4 regions of the Alcanivorax borkumensis SK2 genome follow, and region 2 is predicted to be linked to each of the others. Evidence: predicted binding sites of a transcription regulator. Region 2 holds the regulator's gene; each other region holds the start of a gene.
The links. The regulator PhoB, encoded in region 2, activates phosphate uptake and scavenging genes when phosphate is short. The targets are predictions, from matches to a motif close to TGTCATANNNNTGTCANA.

Region 1 (3,150 bases), 510 kb from region 2:
TAATTGCCGGTGCCTAGATGCACATACCGTTTGATGCCGTCACCATCCCGGCGCACCACCAGAAGCATTTTGGCATGGGTTTTATAACCCACCACGCCGTAGACCACGATGGCGCCGGCTTCCTGTAGGCGGCGGGCTCCTTCAATATTGGACTCTTCATCAAAGCGGGCGCGGAGCTCGACAATGGCGGTGACTTCTTTGCCATTGCGGGCAGCGGTTTCCAAATGGTCGAGGATTTCTGACTTGGTGCCAGTGCGGTATAGCGTTTGCTTGATGGCTAGCACTTTGGGATCGCGGGCGGCTTCGGCCAGCAGGTTAATCACCGGCTGAAAGGACTCATAGGGGTGATGCAGCAGGATATCGCCTTGGTCGATGGCATCAAAAATGGTTTCGCTCTTTTTCACCACTGGCGCTAATTTGGGGGTGAAGGGTGGGTAGTGCAGACGCGGCCGGTTTACGCTGGTGAACATGCGGGCCAGATTTACCGGGCCATTTACTTCGTACAGGTCTTTTTCGGTAAGCTCAAACTGCTCTAGCAGATAGTGCATCAGGTGCTGTGGGCAATTGTCGGCTACTTCCAGGCGCACTTCGTCTCCATAGCGGCGTGATAGCAGCTGACCTTTCAGGGCGCTGGCCAAATCCTCTGCTTCTTCGTCCACTTCCATGTCCGCATTGCGGGTTACTCGGAACTGGTAACAGCCGGTGGCCTTCATGCCTGGAAACAGGTCGGACACATGAGCGTGGATCATGGAGGAGAGGAAAACGAAGTTATCGTCACCGCTTTCACTGATTTCATCGGGGATGCGAATGAGCCTGGGCAGGGACCGGGGTGCGGGTACAATGGCGAGCCCTGTGGAGCGACCGAACGCATCCTTGCCGTCCAAGGGTACGATGAAGTTCAGACTTTTGTTTACCAAGCGTGGGAAGGGGTGCGAAGGGTCTAGCGCGATTGGAGTGAGAACCGGATATATCTGCTCGCGAAAATACTTCTTTACCCACTCGATTTGGGCTTCGGTCCAATCTTCGCGGCGCAGAAAATCCACACCTTCTTCACGCAGGGCAGGGAGTAGTACGTCATTGAGGATACGATACTGGCGCTCTACCGCTTCGTGCGTAATGGCGCTGATGGATTCCAGCAGCTCTTCGGGCAGCAGGCCATCGGGACCGGGCTGCCCGGTATGGGTTTCCAGTTTGTGCTTCAAACCCGCTACGCGAATTTCGAAAAACTCGTCCATGTTGCTGGAAAAAATCAATAAAAAGTTCAGCCGTTCCATCAATGGGTGGTTTTCATCCGAGGCTTGCTCGAGCACACGCAGATTGAACTGCAGCAAGCTAAGTTCCCGGTTCAAATAATAGTCCGGATTACTGAACTCGCCGTTGCTGGAATCAATGACATTGTGCTCGTTGTCACCCTGTTCATTGGATAAAGCATTCATAGTGTCGTCCTGACTGGAGCCGGCATGTAGGCCCTATTCCATGACATTAATGTTACGCAGTAATGACAGCCGGAAAATGAATCGGCGATTCGGCTGTTGGGCCCGTTTGTCCGTGACGAGCCATGACTAAGACTATCGCGATTAAGGAAAGGCTGCTAAGGAAAGGCTGTAGGAGGAAGTAAATTCGGTAGGAGACAAAAAAACAAAAAATTCGGAGGGTATATCTTTTTCGCCGGGGTGCGGATTTCGGTGGTCGCAGGTTAGGGCGGATACCGAAAGGCCGAGCACGATCAATAGGCAGGCCACAGGGTGTTAAAAAGGCAGGCAGAACAGGAACGGCAAGCACGGGTCGTTCCTGTTTTGCTTACATTGAAGCGCGTGTCGCCTTCGGTTAACGCTGTTTTTTCAGTGCTTGCGCTGCCGTTTTGGCAAAGTAGGTGAGGATGCCATCGGCGCCGGCGCGTTTGAATGCCAGCAAGGATTCCATCATCACTTTGTCTTGGTCCAGCCAGCCGTTTTGAAAAGCGGCCATGTGCATGGCGTATTCGCCACTCACTTGATAGGCGTACACAGGGACTTTGAATTCGTCTTTCACTCGGCGGACCACGTCCAAGTAAGGCATGCCCGGTTTCACCATTACCACGTCGGCGCCTTCCGCCAGGTCTAAGGCGATCTCATGCAGCGCCTCATCGGAATTGGCTGGGTCCATTTGATAGGTGGTCTTGTCCGCCTTGCCGAGATTGCCGGCGGAGCCGACCGCATCGCGGAAAGGGCCATAGTAGGCGCTGGCGTACTTGGCAGAGTAGGCCATGATACGGGTGTGGATATGGCCGTGGGCTTCCAGGGCATCGCGAATGGCCCCGATGCGGCCATCCATCATGTCTGAAGGGGCAACCATGTCGGCGCCGGCGTCGGCATGGGATAGGGCCTGCTTGACCAGTGCATCCACGGTCACGTCGTTGAGTACATAGCCGTTGTCATCAATGATGCCGTCCTGGCCGTGGGTAGTGAACGGATCCAAGGCGCCGTCAGTGATGACTCCCATCTCGGGAACGGCTGCCTTGATCGCGCGCACGGCACGCTGGGCTAGCCCCTCAGGGTTCCAGGCTTCACGGCCATCGAGGGTTTTTATATCGCCTGGGGTGACTGGAAACAAGGCCATGGCGGGAACGCCTAGATCGGCCAGCTCACGGGCTTCTTCCACCAGCAGATCAATGCTTTTACGTTCCACACCGGGCATGGAGGGAACGGCTTCGATTTGATTGCTGCCTTCCAGTACAAACACCGGGTAAATCAGGTCGTCAACGGTGAGGGTGTGCTCGCGCATCAGGCGGCGGGAAAAATCATCGCGGCGCATGCGGCGCATACGTGTGGCGGGCCAGGAAGCACGGGTGACAGACATGCGCAGGGTTCCTCTAGTAGTATGGGCGCGCCTGGTGCTGGGGTAAGCTAGTTCAACGTTAAAACGCGAAGCATGCCAATGCCATCTTAGCTTTCTGGGCTGCGCGCTTTTGAACTTTCAATGCATCCAATCGCATTACAAACAACACGCCTATGGATGTGTTGGCATCAGGCTGAATCACGTGAGTTTAGCAAGAGCGGTAGACGATGGAAAAACAACCGGCCTTTCATTTGGCTTTTCTGGTGAATGATCTGGAAGACGCTGCGGATTTTTATTGCCGCGTGCTGGGTGGGCGTCGTGGGCGCGATGCTC
Region 2 (3,150 bases):
TTCAACAGCCGGCTAGAAACACACCTCTTGAACCTGAAATTCAACCCGCCACTGCCGTTGGCTTGCTAACCAGCCGCTCCGCCGGGAAATGACAGGTAAAGGTGCTGCCCTTGCTCAGTTCGCTGACGATTTCCAAGCGCCCATCATGGCGAATCATTACGTGTTTAACGATGGCGAGGCCCAGGCCGGTGCCCCCGGTTTCTGTAACGCGGCTATTGTCTGGCCGGTAAAAACGTTCCGTTAAGCGCGGGATGTGGGCGGGGTCGATGCCAATCCCGTTGTCTGTGACAGAAAAGTGCGCGCCGCAAGAATCTTGCCACCAACGGATACGGATGGTGCCGTTGGCCGGCGTATATTTCACTGCATTGGTAATCAGATTGCCGAAGGCACTTTCCAGTTCAGCCGGATTGGCGATCAAGCGTGCGTCGAGAGGAACATCCAGCTCGATCTGGTGATCCTTGTCGCTGCCTATAGCCAACGCATTTTCTTTCATCCGATTAAGCATGCCATGAACGGGTACCGCCTGACGTACACTGTCAGCTTCCGTTCCTTCTAATCGGGCCAGTAATAACAAATCGGCGACTAGGGCTTCCATGCGGTTGGATTGATTGTCCATTTGCATCAATGCGCGACGCAGACGGGCCTGTTCTTCCGGGAGGGTATCGAGCAGGGTTTCCAGGTAGCCTTTGAGTACGGTAAGCGGCGTCTTTAATTCATGGCTCACATTGGCTACAAAATCTTTGCGCATTTGTTCCAAGTGATGCAGCCGCGTAACGTCACGGGCGATCAATAATTGTTCGCCGATACCAAACTCAGTTACGCGGAACTGCAGGATACGGTTGTCATTCACCGGTGAAGGGATTTCCAGCGGGTCCTGAAAATCCCCTTTGCTTAGATAACCGGTAAACCGAGGATGGCGGATCAGGTTCGTCAGTGGCTGGCCCAGATCTTGGCTCGCATTAAAGCCCATGGCACGTTCGGCGGCATGGTTCCAATATTCCAGATAACCGTGTTGGTCGATGAGGATGACTACATCGTCAAGGGCGTTCACTGACTGTTGGGCGCGGTGGATGATGCCTTGCAGGTTTTCCTGGGCGCGACGTTCTTTTTGGAACAAGTGCTCAAGGCGGGTATAAAACTCACCCCACAGCCCGATACTGTCCGGTGGCTCGGTATGATCGTCGCGCACCAGCCAGCTGTACAGGGCGAACAGTTGCCGGGTGCTCCAAATAATATAGCCCCCCAGCCCTACCAGCAGTGGCCAAGTGTGGCCCACTGCCAGGGCAGCCAGAGCGGCCAGAAATATCAGGCCGGCAATGCGATTAACTTCCTTGGCCAAGCTAGCTTTCATGGGTATTCCACCGCAATTACTTTGCTCGTTAGCCGGTATCGGGGGGGCCGACGGCGCTGCCTAGTATAGGCAGCCGCATGCCTGCCGTCTCAACCTGCCTTGGCCGATTTCACTGAAAACCGGTAGCCGGTACCGCGCACGGTCTGAATAAAACGATCGTAGCCGAAGGGAGCCAGCGCCTTACGCAGACGGCGGATATGCACGTCGATGGTACGGTCTTCCACATAGACGTTAGCACCCCATACTTGGTCCAGTAGCTGGGTGCGCGAATAGGCCCGCTCTTGGTGGCTCATGAAAAATTCCAACAGCCTGTATTCGGTGGGCCCCATGTCCACGGGAGAATCGTTGGCGCTAATGCGGTGACTCACCGGGTCCAGGCACAGACCTTCTACTTCAATGGCCTTTTCCGCCGCGACACTAGACGCGCGCCGCAGCACGGCTTTAATGCGGGAGATTAGTTCACGAGTGGAGAAGGGTTTGGTGATGTAATCATCGGCGCCAACGTCCAGCCCTTGAATCTTGTTATCTTCTTCGCTTTTCGCAGTGAGCATGATGATGGGCACCTCGTTGGTAGTCTCATCACGCTTCAGCCGGCGGGCCAGTTCGATACCCGTGACCGACGGCAGCATCCAATCCAGCAGCACCAGATCCGGGCGCTCATCGACGATGATCTCATGGCCACGTTGGGCATTCTCTGCCTCCAGCACATCGAAATCGGCCAGTTCAAGGGCGACGGCGACCATCTCACGAATAGCAGGCTCGTCATCAACAATCAATATACGGTTTCGGGACATGGCTTCCTTCCTTGCCTGTCTTGTGAGTGGCGTGTGCCGCTCGGGATGTTATCTATTAGATTGCTTTTTTATGACATGTGTATGACAGATAGAGCCCCGCCACGCAACAACGCAGGTTAAGACGAACGGAAGGCCTGCAACCATCTGGCGACAGCCCCAAGCCACAAACGACAACACACGCCAGGCCTTAAGATACGGTAATAATATGCCCTCGATTAGCCGCTCAGGTGGACCGAATTATCCCTTTCGTCCCCCTTGAATCGCGGCGCCGAACACCATTAGGTGGCACTCTAAGACACCCCCGCTATAGGGGACTTGTAGCGATTCAAAAATACTGAAAATACAACCCGATAAACACGCATGCTCCGGCCCAATGATTATTCAGAAATGCGTGAAAGCTGGGCCAGCGTTCACGGTAGCGGATCAAGCTGTGCTGAAAGGCAAAGCTAAGGCTCATTCCAACCAAACCGGCGTACCAGGGCCAGGAAAAACCCAGCCGGTGGCCGACCATAATCAATGCCAATAGTGTCAGGGCTTGAAGGATGGCGATCATCAGGCGGTCGGCATCGCCAAACAGGATGGCGGTGCTTTTGATGCCTAGCTTCAGGTCATCTTCACGGTCACACATAGCGTATTCAGTGTCGTAGGCCACCGTCCACAGCACATTGGCCACGTACAGCAGCCAAGCGATTTCCGGCACTTCACCGGTTTCAGCGGCAAACGCCATGGGGATGGCCCAGCTGAAGGCAGCGCCCAAGAAAAGCTGGGGCATAAAAGTGAAACGCTTGGTAAAGGGATAAAGCACTGCAAGGCCCAAGCCGCCGAAAGACAGCCAAAAGGTCAGCTCATTGAGAAACAGCACTAGCCCAAAAGCCAATAGACCTAAGCCGCCAAACAGGGCCAGAGCCTGTTTGGCGCTGAGTGCACCGGTGGCCAGCGGACGTCCCTGAGTACGTTCTACGTCGCCATCGAAATTCCGATCGGCAAAGTCATTAATCACACACC
Region 3 (3,150 bases), 1.0 Mb from region 2:
ACTGACGCCCAAGGCGTCCAGTGAGTAGTGGTGGCCACTACGGTACTGTTTGGCTTTGCGGTCTTGCTCCTGCAGCTGCTCACAGAAATGCGCGTCTGCTTGCCAGCCAAAACGACGGTAAAAACCCAGCACGGTATCGCTGGGAGCGCGCACCAGGGTCTCCATCACCGATAACGCCCGGCGCTGTTGCGGCATTTGTTCGGCCACTTCTATCAAATGCAGATAGTAGTATTCCAGCATTGCTAGAAACCCTTCCCGCCAGTAAGCGGTAGTGTCGCGGCCATCAAACAGGCGCGCACCGATCAGGATCGAATTCACCTGCGATGGCACCGCCGCCGTGGGGCTACGTAGGCAGCCAATAAAACGGGCATCCGGAAAGGCCTCTGCCAAGGTTTCCATCCACGGGGTAAACGAGGGATTCTTCGATAACAGGGTTTTCCCCTGTCCGTGAAAGTAAAGGTGACGCTGCACAAAGCGGCGGTAGGATTGCATCAATCGCTGTTTCTCATCCGCACTGCCATCGCGGTCCAGAAACGTCAGTTGCCACAGGGAAGGAACGGGAACCACAAGGACCAGCAGAAAGCAGCCCCATACGGGGATCAACCCCAGATAATCCTCTTCCGGATCGAGCAACCCTGTCTTGTGCACACCATCCAACCCACTCAACAGACGCCGTTCCAACCAACAGACTAGTCTAGCCCCCGGCCGGCCTAGCCACTTATCCAAGCGCGCCATACCCGTCCAGAAATAGCGCTGGGTAATCGAGGGGGCGAACAGTAGCTCCCATAGGGCGGTCGTCGTGAAACGCGAATCCATGGCCAGCAGACGATGCAGGAAAGTGGTACCGCTTCGCGGCACGCCAATCACAAATAATGGCTCGCGCACCGACACCCGGCGAAACCCCGGAAATAGCAGGTAATCCAACCCCAGCCCGATACCATTAATCGCCTGCACCAGCAAAAAAGATGGCCAAAAAACCAGCATCACCAGCAGTCGTTGCAACGAGAAGCCGTGCCATTGCCCTTGATAACGTGGAGCCCAACTGACCAGGAATAATCGGCTATAACGTTTCAACAGCTTTAACATGGTGAAGCTCGGCGGCGAGAAACGTTGAAACAATAAAACAGCTCCAAGACATAAAAATGACAGCAGTATCTCTTGTGTCTCGGTCACAGCGCTGTCATCTTTCTCGCAAAGAATAGCACTATGACACTGCCAATGACCGACCTAACTGCCTCTTCAATCTACCCAGCCTTGGTGGGCCACCGTGGCGCCCGCGGCGAAGCGCCTGAGAATACCCTCGCCAGCTTCCAGGTCGCTTTAGAGGCGGGCGTAACAGAAATGGAATTGGATGTACGGCTATCCTCCGATGGCCAGTTGATCGTATTGCACGATAGCGACGTAATCCGAACCACCGGGCTTCGCGGCAATGTTCGTCAGTACACCAGTGCCCAGCTCGGCGTCATGGATGCTCGCCGAAATACACCAGGCTGGCACAGCCCCACCGGGATTCCCTCACTTCAAGAAGTGATCGACCTATGTGGCCCAGCTATACGCTTCCAGTTCGAAGTTAAAGGGGCAAACCGGATTGTTCTGCACCAGCTAGCCCATCATCTGACGCATATGATCCACGACCAACAACTGCAAACACGAGTGGTGATCACCTCAAGTCACACTGGGTTTCTGCGCATGATCGGCACCATGGCCCCGGATATTGAACGCGGCTATGTGTGTCAGCACCGCTACCTGCAACCGACCCGAAGAGCACAAGGGTTGGGTTGTAGCTGGCTCATTGCACATTACTCTCTCGTTGGCCCTGCACTGATGCGCCGCGCCAAACGTCGCGGATTAAAGGTCTCTGTGTGGACGGTGAACGACCTGACAGAAGCCGAGCGGCTGGCAAAACTAAAGGTAAACAGCATCATCACCGACTTCCCCACCAGCTTTGTCAGCCACTTCCGCCGCAAACAGCGTTACGGGGCCTCGGAAGCCGTCTCCATTAGTGGCTGATCATTTAGGAACGCCATGATCTCATCTTTACGGGCCGTCGCATCTTTGCGCCCCATTTCAATCAATGCATTGGTGAACCCAGGCTCAAATAACAAATAGCTCATAGCACTGGCACCAGGAGAGCGAGTCGCTCCGGAACTGCGCAGAAAAAACCGCAAGGATCGAGGTAATTCCCGAATATGCTCCGCCGCGATTTCATCAATGGGCCGAGAGGGATAAATCTTTAGTACATCCACTTCTCGCAGCTTGATATCTTTTTTCCTGCGCGCCCGCTCTCCCAGGGCCGACAGTGTGTGATTAATGCGCTCAAGCCGCTCAACATCCCCTTCCAGCGTGTCGACAAACACACTATTAAGCACGTGCCCCAGCACCTGGGCCATTGAAGGGTACCCGCTTAGCTGACGTAGATGCCCTGCACTCACATTACCAGACACACCAATTACCAGTAGCCGCGTAGCGCCCAAATGCAGCGCGGGGCTTAATGGAGCAAGCTGACGCAGCGCTCCATCACCATAATAAGCCTTGTCCACCTTAGTCGCAGGAAACAGGATAGGAATGGCCGCCGATCCCAACAAATGCTCTACCCCAATTTGCGAACGCTTACCCTTACGGCGAGCGCGAGCCCATTCGGCAAGCTCATCGGTGCCCTGATAAAAGCTCACTGATTCACCGCTTGCATAGGCCGAAGCAGTAATGGCCAGTGCCCGCAAATGCCCCTGATCCAAGCTCTCCTGAATACGGCGAAAATTAATCACTAGCGATAGCAAGCGTTGTAACGGCGTATTATCAAGCAACGAACTTCGCTCCGGAGTTTTGCCCGTCGCCACACCAGAAAAAAACCAACGCAACACGCCACGGATGCAGGCATAGAGGTCCGTGCGATACACCTGTTCGGCGGTAATATTGGACCAGACTCTCTCCAAGCCTCGGACCGCCGCCCGATAGTTACCCGCATTCGCCGCTAAAGCCGTTGCATTGATCGCCCCCGCCGAGGTGCCACAGATAATCGGAAAGGGGTTCGGCGCGCCACGGGGAATCATTTCCGCTATCGCCGCTAGGACGCCTACCTGGTAAGCGCCACGTGCACCGCCGCCCGACAATATCAATCCTCTGACCGGATCCTGTTTGTGCATTGATACC
Region 4 (3,150 bases), 1.3 Mb from region 2:
CCTGGCACCGATCTTTATGCACAGATCAAAGCCGTGGCACTGGTGTAGTGGCGCCTGGGGAGCTGTTGCGCTGCGCGGGCTTAGCACAATGTTTATGCTTTTGCTCGCAACCCGCCTGGCTCCGCCAGTCGGCCGCTAGGCCGAAGCGAAGCTCCCCGGTGGTAATGGTGCTGGTGCCGGAGAAGAAGAACATGATTACCGTGATCAATTGCAGAGCCAAGATCACCCCCGGCGACCACAAGCTGGCCAGCCCTATGGCGAGTAGAGGCTGCAAATCGCCATGGCTAGGCAGTGCAATGCTAATGGCCACCCCGTACAGGGCGGCCAGTAAAGCCATCAGCTGGTACACCGAGAACAGGGTACTGCCACCGCGATAATCCGCCCGCAACGTTTCTGAATAGACTCGCCACAGTTGGCTACCCACCAGACTCAAAGCAAAAGCCAGCGCAAATAGCTGGTGAAAAAACAGGGCACAGCAAAATAAAGCCAATGCGGTATAAATCACGCAGGTCACCGCTTGTATGGGGATCACTTTGATGGCTTCCATTTCGCCTGCAAACGCAATTTTCTTGGTTTTGCCGATGAAGACATGATTCAGCGTAGCAAACATGCGCTGAGCCCAGAGTGGTGCATCGTGTAATGCTTTTCCGTAGCAACAGCCGAAACTGATGCAGGCCAGCCGCCCGATACCTTCCCCCATTACATAGGCAATGGACATCGCGGCAAGCATGGGCAGGGTGGGTAGTGGCGTATCCCACCAATGTTGGCTGGCCTTGTCGGCAAGCCAGAGAAAAATGGGCGCAATAATGATGCCGACAAAACTGGCGCCACCAACGGTAAAACCGTGACGGTTTTTCTCTACTAGGGTGGCGATAATTTTCGCCGCCGGGAGGCAGATGATGAGAACGCCTAGGGTGAGAGCAAGGCTGGTTACCAACGACACACCGGCAGAGGCCGTTAACAGGATGAACGTGGCGACACCGAGGCCTCCGGCCAAGCCAGTAAACAAGCCGTAGAAAGTCAGGTTAAGCCCTTGCCAAGAACCATCGTGGTTTTTCTTCAGTGGTAGTGAAGCAACAAACTGCCAACGTTCCTCCGGTAAATGACGAAACAGTAGGCGAAACCCAAGCCCGAACAGCAGGGCACAGACAAGCAAAAACAGATCCGCAGCCATTAGCTAGCTCCTTCGACGGTTTTGGCCAACACTGCGGGTATAAGGGGGCGAAGGAATGACAGAGCGATGACGCTTCAGTGACAGCGATGCGGGTGTGTAAAAGAGAGGAAGAAAGGGCAATATAAAGGAGGCTAATCAGTCACGGTTACGCAGAAAACTCTCAAAGGAGGCTAATCAGTCACGGTTACGGAGAAAACTCTCAGCGGCCTGAACGATTAATTCGGTGACAGAGCGGTCTTCCATCAATGCCTGCATTTTTAAGCGTTTATGAAGATCGGCAGGAATGTCGGCAGTCAGGCGGCGGTAACCTTCACGAACGGCACCCTGACGCGGTGTTCTCTGGCGCGACGCGCTGGTCACTTTTGGGGGGGTAGCAGCTCGCTTACGCGGGCGGGCTTTCTCTTCGAGAGTAACGAAATCAATCTGTTCCATGGGGGCTGCTGTGGGCCGGCAAAGATGCCGATCAGGGTACTGGAAAGTGCTGTAAATAGACAGGATTGGTACTTAAATTTATAGTGCAAAAAATAGTACAAAAGATGATTGCAATGTTTGTATGACCACGGGGCCTCTGCAAAACACGATGCATGCTAAGCATGGCAGAGATCTTGTAATGGGGGCAGAGGGCAGGTTCAAAAAATAAAACACTGGGGACAACATGGAAAACGTGGATGTGCTGGTCATCGGCAGTGGTTTCGGGGGCGCTGTAATGGCATGTCGGTTAGCAGAGAAGGGCCGTAAGGTTGTCGTGCTGGAGCGGGGACGACGCTGGCTGCCTAGTGATTACCCCTCTGTTTCACAGAAAAACTGGTTCTGGGATGAAGCGGAACCGGAAAAACAAAATGGATGGGTCGATTTCCGCAATTTCGGCGATATGAGCATTGCCATGGGCGCAGGCGTTGGCGGTGGGTCGTTGATCTATGCCAATGTAAGCATTGAGGCTAAACCAGAAGCGTTCGACCACGGTTGGCCGCAAGCGATTAATTATTCCACCTTGAAGCCTTACTATGACATCACTGGAGTGATGCTCAATGTTCAGACCTTGCCCGCCAGCCAGTGGACGCCCCGAACCCATTTGATGAAAGAGGCGGCAGATGCGGTAGGTGCGGGGGATCGATTCACGGTGCTGCCCCAGGCAATTACATTCGATCCGGATTGGCGAGCGGAAAACGACGACTGTTTCGATTATCGCCACAGTAAGATGTGGGTAAATGCCCAGGGAAAGCAGCAGGGTACTTGCACCCATTGTGGCAATTGTGATTTGGGGTGTCCGGTTAAGGCCAAAAACACCTTGGATCTTAATTATCTGGCAGCGGCAGAAAGCGCTGGTGCGCAGATCCGTCCATTGCATCACGTGCGTACCATTCGCCCGCTGGCGTCAGGAGGTTTTGAGGTGCGCGCCATGGATCTGGACGCGCGTGGCTGGCGAGTCTTTAAGGCCAATAAAGTGATTGTGGCCGCTGGCTCCCTGGGCTCCACTGAACTGTTGCTGCGTTGTCGAGATCAATACAAAACGCTACCAAAGTTAAGCCGTAAACTGGGGCATAACTGGAGCAGTAACGGCGACTTTGCCACGGCGGCGTTCTACGATGATCGACAGATTTCACCCACCCGGGGGCCAACCATCACCAGTGCTATCGATTACTTGGATGGATCTGATAACGGTGCCCGTTATTTTGTAGAAGACGGCGGTCTTCCGGATATTCTTGGAAGCTGGCTGGAGCGATTGGGCAAACAGCCTCGCTTTAGTAGCACACGGTTAGGAGCCGCGATGCTCAAGTATGGCGATAGCAGTAACCCCTTTGGGAAAATGATGCCCTGGTTTGGTCAGGCCATGGATGAACCGGGCGGTACTTTTTCCTTGGCGCGGCGTTGGTATTGGCCCTGGAAGCGTGAGCACCTGAAACTGCGTTGGGACTACCGCAAGGCAGAAAAAGCCGTGCAAGGCCTGGCCGATCGCCATTTAGCGCTAACGGCGG

Region 1: ppk1 (polyphosphate kinase 1) is a predicted target of PhoB. The motif match lies at 1,487-1,504, and genes of this name have one in related genera.
Region 3: ABO_RS05390 (glycerophosphodiester phosphodiesterase) is a predicted target of PhoB. The motif match lies at 1,131-1,148, and genes of this name have one in related genera.
Region 4: ABO_RS06500 (prolipoprotein diacylglyceryl transferase family protein) is a predicted target of PhoB. The motif match lies at 1,229-1,246, and genes of this name have one in related genera.

Annotation. Positions count from the first base shown of each region.
Region 1 covers NC_008260.1:2,782,995-2,786,144, reverse strand. Annotated here, with positions in the region: gene ppk1 (polyphosphate kinase 1) at 1-1,436, opposite strand, end outside; gene hemB (porphobilinogen synthase) at 1,828-2,838, opposite strand; gene ABO_RS12570 (VOC family protein) at 3,045-3,150, shown strand, end outside.
Region 2 covers NC_008260.1:173,161-176,310, reverse strand. Annotated here, with positions in the region: gene phoR (phosphate regulon sensor histidine kinase PhoR) at 41-1,351, opposite strand; gene phoB (phosphate regulon transcriptional regulator PhoB) at 1,441-2,145, opposite strand; gene ubiA (4-hydroxybenzoate octaprenyltransferase) at 2,471-3,150, opposite strand, start outside.
Region 3 covers NC_008260.1:1,181,667-1,184,816, reverse strand. Annotated here, with positions in the region: gene ABO_RS05395 (sulfotransferase) at 1-1,086, opposite strand, end outside; gene ABO_RS05390 (glycerophosphodiester phosphodiesterase) at 1,207-2,010, shown strand; gene ABO_RS05385 (patatin-like phospholipase family protein) at 1,974-3,143, opposite strand.
Region 4 covers NC_008260.1:1,431,618-1,434,767, forward strand. Annotated here, with positions in the region: gene modC (molybdenum ABC transporter ATP-binding protein) at 1-48, shown strand, start outside; gene ABO_RS06500 (prolipoprotein diacylglyceryl transferase family protein) at 26-1,174, opposite strand; gene ABO_RS06505 (hypothetical protein) at 1,349-1,606, opposite strand; gene ABO_RS06510 (GMC oxidoreductase) at 1,830-3,150, shown strand, end outside.